DNA from 3 places in the Streptomyces coerulescens genome. Region 3 is predicted to be linked to each of the others. Evidence: riboswitches for the same ligand, from Rfam matches in the RefSeq annotation. Region 3 holds a riboswitch; each other region holds the start of a gene.
The links. A riboswitch is a leader RNA that binds a small molecule or an ion and turns the genes downstream of it on or off. The one in region 3 is predicted to bind cyclic di-AMP.
Positions count from the first base shown of each region.

Region 1: another riboswitch for cyclic di-AMP. It lies ahead of ACFPQ9_RS27920 (transglycosylase family protein); the one in region 3 lies ahead of ACFPQ9_RS42830 (M23 family metallopeptidase).
Region 2: another riboswitch for cyclic di-AMP. It lies ahead of ACFPQ9_RS31115 (C40 family peptidase); the one in region 3 lies ahead of ACFPQ9_RS42830 (M23 family metallopeptidase).

Region 1 covers NZ_JBHSKM010000022.1:110,957-113,209, forward strand. The annotation lists gene eno (phosphopyruvate hydratase) at 1-287, opposite strand, end outside; gene ACFPQ9_RS27920 (transglycosylase family protein) at 592-1,257, opposite strand; cyclic di-AMP (ydaO/yuaA leader) riboswitch at 1,262-1,460, opposite strand; gene ACFPQ9_RS27925 (transglycosylase family protein) at 1,669-2,253, opposite strand, start outside.
Region 2 covers NZ_JBHSKM010000024.1:356,515-358,767, reverse strand. The annotation lists gene ACFPQ9_RS31120 (NAD-dependent epimerase/dehydratase family protein) at 1-910, shown strand, start outside; cyclic di-AMP (ydaO/yuaA leader) riboswitch at 1,052-1,225, shown strand; gene ACFPQ9_RS31115 (C40 family peptidase) at 1,234-2,253, shown strand, end outside.
Region 3 covers NZ_JBHSKM010000050.1:117,330-119,582, reverse strand. The annotation lists gene ACFPQ9_RS42835 (M16 family metallopeptidase) at 1-567, shown strand, start outside; cyclic di-AMP (ydaO/yuaA leader) riboswitch at 771-934, shown strand; gene ACFPQ9_RS42830 (M23 family metallopeptidase) at 948-1,745, shown strand; gene ACFPQ9_RS42825 (GntR family transcriptional regulator) at 1,934-2,253, shown strand, end outside.

The DNA of each region.
Region 1 (2,253 bases), on a different contig from region 3:
ATGGCCTGGTCGATCAGGCGCTGCTCGGTGGCGTCGTAGCCGACGAGCTCCGGGCCGATCTGCTCGATGACGGCGAGGACGGCCTTCTCGACGCCCTTGCCCTGGTAGCGGTTCGGGTCACCGTCACGCAGCTCGATGGCCTCGAAGGCACCGGTGGAGGCGCCGGACGGAACGGCGGCACGACCCGTGCTGCCGTCGTCGAGGCCGACCTCGACCTCGACCGTGGGATTGCCTCGGGAGTCCAGGATTTCCCGGGCTACGACGACGTCGATGGACGGCACGAGCATCTCCTTCTTGGGATGTGACGCGGGTACGCGGTCCGCGGTGGGACTGCGGGATGAGCCTAACCGGCTCCGGGCATCAGACCAGCGGTCGACCGCCCCGTGGACGGAACCGAGAGTAAATTGTTTCCGAACGGAACAAAGACGCGGTACAAAGAACCCCGCCCCGGTGCGTACGGGGGAAGACGCACCGAGGCGGGGAGTTCGTGGGGACGGGGGTGGCCCTCACGACGCCTTCACTATGGAGTCCACGGATGTGAAGGCGCTGTGGTTCAGCTGTCGGCCACGTACGCGCCGTGGCCGCGCCCTCTTACTTCAGGTGCAGCTGCTGACCGGGGTAGATCAGGTCGGCGTCCTCGACGATGTCCTTGTTCAGCTGGAAGAGCTTCTCCCAGCCGCCCTTGACGTCGTGCTCGGCCGCGATCGTGCTGAGGGTGTCACCCTTGGCGACCTTGTACTCGCCGTCGCCCTTCTTGACCTTCTTGCCGGTCGGGGTGGTGACGGTCTTGGTGCTCTTCTTGGCGGCCGGGCGGTCGGCGGAGCGGGAGGCCGACTGCTGCTCAGCAGCGCGAGGGGCGGTCTCGGTGGAGCCGTTGTACGCGGCGCTGGACAGGCCGGTGCCGCAGTGCGGCCAGGCACCCTTGCCCTGGCCCGCGAGGACCTTCTCGGCTATCTCGATCTGCTGGGACTTGGTGGCCTGGTCGGCGGTGGAGGCGTACGCGGTGCCGCCGTACGCGGCCCAGGTGGAGGCGGAGAACTGCAGACCGCCGTAGTAGCCGTTGCCGGTGTTGATCGACCAGTTGCCGCCGGACTCGCACTGGGCGACGGCGTCCCACTCGGAGGCGGTGGCGGCCGAGGCGCTGCCGGCCGCCATCAGCGGGGCGGCGACGGCGGCGGCACCGGTGACGCCGACGACGGCGATGGCGCGGGCGGCCTTGGACGGACGACGGTGCTTGCCCTTGCTGGAAAACAGCATGGTTGGATCCCCTCACCGACGCCTACGAGGTGAGCTGTCGGGTTCGGGCCGGTTGAGTTGCCCGGCCGCGCACGTTCGCCTCTCGGCTCCCGCTGCGCGGCTTCACCCCGAGCCGGCTCCGGCGTGTGGTCCCGTAGGACCTCAACTGCCGGACCCGGCGCAAACCTTGGGTCCCCCGCTCCTGCCTACGGCGCTTTACGCGACGACTGTTCCCGTACGGCCGCCGGCAGGATTCGGCGTGACGGCTGTAGGGGCCCGCACTGGTGGCGAGCGGTCATGACCGTAGACACGCGTTTCGCGGAATTTCAAAGACGATCAGGGCTTCTGAGATCTATCTCTCACTGCTTTCAAAACGGACATTCGCCGCGAAATATGACGCGAACTGCCGCTGTTTTTCACCCTGTTCGACCGTTATTTGGCAGGGACGTCCAAGGTCTGACCGGGAGCGATGCGGTTCGCGTCGGAGCCGATGGCCTTCTTGTTCGCCTGATACAGCGCGCGCCATCCGCCGTCGAGGTCAAGCGAGTCGGCGATCGAGGCGAGAGTGTCGCCCTCGCGGACCTTGTACGAGGCGTGGCGCCCGGTGGACTTGGTGGCCGCCTCGGCGGTGTCGCCCTCGTCGGCGCTGGCACCGCGGTGCCGGCCGGTCCCGGCCGTCGCGTCCTCGGTCGCGCCGTCGGCCGCACCATCGGTCGCGCCGTCGATCGAACCGGTGTCGACGAGGCTCCAGAAGCCCGCATCCTGGGACCAGTTGTCCTGATTGTCCGCATTGGGCGCCTCGGTGGGCGAGCTCTCCGGCGACTGCGAGGCCGTCGCCTCGGGTGACGCATCGGACTTCGAGGGCTTCTTGGACTCGGAGGATGAAGACGGCGAAGAAGAGGACTTTCCGGGCGACTCAGACGAAGCATCCGGAGTGTCGCTCGCCGACTTCGAGGGGTCGCCGGACGGCGTCGACGACTCGGAGGCGTCACCGGAGCCGGAGGAGTCGGACCCCTC
Region 2 (2,253 bases), on a different contig from region 3:
GGAGATGCAGGACGCGCACCCCGGTCGGCTGTCCCTGTTCGAGGCGGACCTGCTGACCGAGGGCGCCTTCGACGAGGCGATGACCGGCTGCCGGACGGTGTTCCACGTGGCGTCGCCGTTCCGTATGCCGGAGAAGATCAAGGACGGCCGCCGGGACATGGTGGACCCGGCCCTGCTCGGCACCCGCAATGTGCTGGCAGCCGTCGAGCGGACACCCACGGTGGAACGGGTCGTGCTCACCTCCACCGTGGGCACGATCTTCGGCGACTACGCGGACGTCCTGAGGATGGACGACGAGGTGCTCTCCGAGCGGTACTTCAACACCACCAGCACCGTGGAGAACAACCCGTACCACTACGCCAAGACGGTCGCCGAACGCGCCGCCCGGGACGCGGAGGCCGCCCAGGGCCGCTGGCGCCTGGTGTCGGTCAACCCCGGCCTGATCCTGGGCCCGTCCCTGACGCCCGCCTCCGAGTCCGGCAGCCTGTTCCTGCTCCAGGAGCTCTTCAAGGGCTACTTCTTCTACGGCGCCCCGGACTTCAGCTTCACCACGGCGGACGTACGCGAGGTGGCCGACGCACACATCGCCGCCGCCGAGAACCCGGACGCGAAGGGACGCTACATCGTCGCCGCCGAGACCATGACGTCGTTCCACGAGATGTCCCGCATCGTGCGGACCCGGTACCCCCGCGACCTGCGGCTCCCGCGCACCGCGCTCCCGCACTGGCCGGTGCGGATCCTCGGCCCCGCCTTCGGCCTGACGCAGGATTACATCCGTAAACACCTCGGCATCCGGTTCCGGGTGGACAACAGCCGCAGCGTGAGCGAACTGGGCATCACCTACCGCCCGATCGAGCAGACGGTCCTCGATCATTACGAAGCGTGGCGGCGCCGGCGCACCGTGAAGTGAACGGGCCACCGCACCGCCGCGAGCGTCGAAGGTCACAAAAACGTATCGGACATTTGGCGCCTCAACCTTCACGGGAGACGCACAAGTTGGCTAGGTTACGGATCAGGCCGCACGACGACCTCCGGCGAACCCCGCCGGGACGCGCGGCCTCCGCCGAGTCCGGTGCGCTCAAAGTGGTTCACCGGAGCCGGGGACCCAACCGAACTTGGGGTGAATCGGCCGACCGCCCTTCGGGGCGCGGCCGTAGGGCACACCTTCCGGAACCGACCGCCCGAACCCGTCAGCTAACTCGGTAGGCGGAGTACGGAAGGAGTACGTCGCCCATGGCGCCGGAAGGCACCGCGCGGCCGGGGGCTCTCAGCCTGCCCGGCATGCGCAACTCCGCACTCGCGTCGGCGGCCCTCACCTCGGTGGCGCTGCTCGGCCAGACGGCGGGCGCCGCCCCCTCGTCCTCGGACGAAGCACCCAGCCGTGAGGAAGTAAGCCGCCGGATCACCTCCCTCTACGACCGGGCCGAGACCGACTCGGGAACCTTCAACGCCACCCGCGCCTCGTCGACGGGCCCGCGCAAGCGAGGCGCCCGCCCGGCTGACGCCGGAACCGCGTCCGCCGGTACCCGGGCGGGCGAGGACAGGCGCGGCGACCCCGCGCTCGACAACGTCACCCGTCAGTGGTTCGACGTCGCGCGTGCAAAGCTGGGTCCGACCGTGCCGGCCGCGCTGCCCAGCGACAGAACACCGGAACGTCCCGTCGGGCGCAGGCCCGCGCGTGCGGTGCGGGACCTCGCCCCGGCGCGTGAGTCGACCGGTCGCGCCCCGCTGGAGCTGCCCGCCGCCCCGGTCCGGGAGTTGACGTCCGGTCCGGGCAGCGGGGCGGCTTTGGTCGCCGAGCTGACCGCCGGTCCCCTCGCCGCGCTGCCGGCCGTGCCCGGGGCCCCGTCGGCGGACCTTCAGGCCACCCAGGTCCTCCCGACGCTCCCCGCCCTGCCCGCGTCGACCACCTCGCCCTCCGCCGCCGTCCCGGCCGTCGACACCGCGGCCGCCCCGCAGACGCGGGCCTCACTGCGGACGACCAAGGAGCACAACCGGCGCAAGCTCGACCGGGCCCGCGAGTTGCTGTCCCTGTACGCCACGCGGCAGAGCGCCCCGCCGACGGCGATCGCCGCGCTGACCGCGACCGACACCTGGGGCACGCCGCCGGCCCGGCCCCAGCTCTCCGCCGATGACCATTGGCAGGCCCTGCAGGCGCAGTCGGCCGCCGACCTCACCACCGTCCCGCCCGGGGCGACGGCCCCGCCGGTGACAGCCCCGGCGCCGACGGCAGACCCCTTCACGACCACCATC
Region 3 (2,253 bases):
GACCGGCACGACCGGGTGTGGCCCGCGCAGGTGCTCGGCACCTACTGCCTCGGCGGCACCCTCACCTCGCGTCTGGACAAGGTCCTGCGTGAGGAGAAGGGCTACACCTACGGCGTGCGGGCCTTCGGCCAGGTCCTGCGCTCCGCCCCGGACGGCACGGGCGCGGCGATGCTCGCCATCAGCGGCTCCGTCGACACCCCGAACACCGGTCCGGCCCTGGACGACCTCTGGAAGGTGCTGCGGGGCGTCGCCGGCGAGGGGCTCACCGACGCCGAGCGGGACTTCGCCGTGCAGAACCTCGTCGGGGTGGCGCCGCTGAAGTACGAGACCGCGGCGTCCGTGGCGAACACGCTGGCCGACCAGGTCGAGCAGCACCTGCCCGACGACTACCAGGCGACGCTGTACCAGCAGCTGGCCGCGACAGGCACGGTCGAGGCCACCGCGGCGGCCGTCAGCGCCTTCCCGGTGGACCGTCTGGTGACGATCCTCGTCGGCGACGCGGCCGAGATCCGGGAGCCCGTGGAGGCCCTCGGCATCGGTCAAGTCACCGTCGTGGCAGCCGAGTAGACGGCGAAGGGCGCCACACGCGCGTAAGAGGCCCTGGTGACGAAAGAGTCACCAGGGCCCCCTTATGCCCGAATTGAGGGAGAGGTTGCCTGTCTGCCCTGTGGGATGCGCTACAAAAACCGGGATCCATTTGGGGATTGAAAGATGCCCCGTTTAGCGTCTTCCGGGCTGTCCGTCAGGCAGTGCGCCGCACCCGCGGCACCGGACAGCCATCGCCGAGTCCCCGTACGGCGCGAGCCAGGGGAGCCGGGGACCCATCGAAGTCCCTGGGGTGAATCGGACGCCCGCGCGAGCCGCGAGGGGGCCCGTAGGAGACCTTCCTGCTCCGAACCCGTCAGCTAACCCGGTAGGCGAGAAGGAAGGAAAGGATCAGCCACTACATGGCGTTCACCTGCGCCACCGGGAAGAGCACCGAGAAGAACCGCCCCACCGGGAAGCACCGTAAGCCCGGCCGGTTCGAGCGCACCACGGCCCGCGCGGCCGGAGTCGCCGCGCTCACCGCCACCGGTGTCGTCGGCACCCTGGCCGCCCCGGCGCTCGCCGCCGAGCCCGCCGCGGAGCAGACCGGCCTCATCCCCGTCGTCACCGTCGAGAACTCGATCGTGGACCAGATCGACGCCCAGGCCATCGCCCAGGAGCGGGCCGCGGCGGAGGCCGCCGCCGCTAAGAAGGCCGCCCAGGAGGCCGCGCGCCAGAAGGCGGCCGCGAAGGCCGAGGCGGAGCGCGAGGCCAAGGAGCGCGCCGCCCGCGAGGCCGAACGCAAGCGCCTGCTGTCGTACGTCGCCCCGATCGCCGGCTCGTACGTCTCCACCGGCTACAAGAGCGGCGGCGCCGTCTGGTCCTCCGGCAGCCACACCGGCGTCGACTTCCACGCCGCGAGCGGCACCTCCGTGCACGCCGTCGGTACCGGCACCGTGGTCGAGGCCGGCTGGGGCGGGTCGTACGGCAACAACATCGTGATCAAGATGAACGACGGCACGTACACGCAGTACGGCCACCTGTCGTCCATCGGCGTCTCGGTGGGCCAGACCGTCACCCCCGGCCAGCAGATAGGCCTGTCCGGCGCCACCGGCAAGGTCACCGGGCCGCATCTGCACTTCGAGGCCCGCACGACGCCGGAGTACGGCTCCGACATCGACCCCGTCGCCTATCTGCGCGGGCACGGCGTGAACCTCTGACGCCGCCACCGCGCCCCCTCGAAGCCCCGGCTCCCCGAGCCGGGGCTTTCGATGTTTTCGACCGGTTCGCTGACCAAAAAATATCCATGGATTCCGGCTCGCCGTCGGAAATTCCGGCCGGTTGCCATAGAGTCCTCGGGAACACGTCATTCGTAGACGTTTCACGGGGATTAAGGCGGAGGTCGGTCATGCGTATTCCGGCGCATTCGGTGTGCACGGCGATCCGGGACGACATCGTCGCCGGTGTCTACGAGCGCGGCAGCCGGCTCACCGAGGAACTGCTCGCCCGCCGCTACGGCGTCTCCCGCGTCCCCGTGCGGGAGGCCCTGCGCACTCTGGAGGCGGAGGGTTTCGTGGTGACCCGGCGCCACGCGGGCGCGTGCGTCGCCGAACCGACGGAGCAGGAGGCCGCCGACCTGCTGGAGATGCGCGGCCTGCTGGAACCCCTCGGCGCCGCCCGGGCCGCCCAGCGGCGCACCGAGGCCCATCTGAAGGTCCTGCGCGGCCT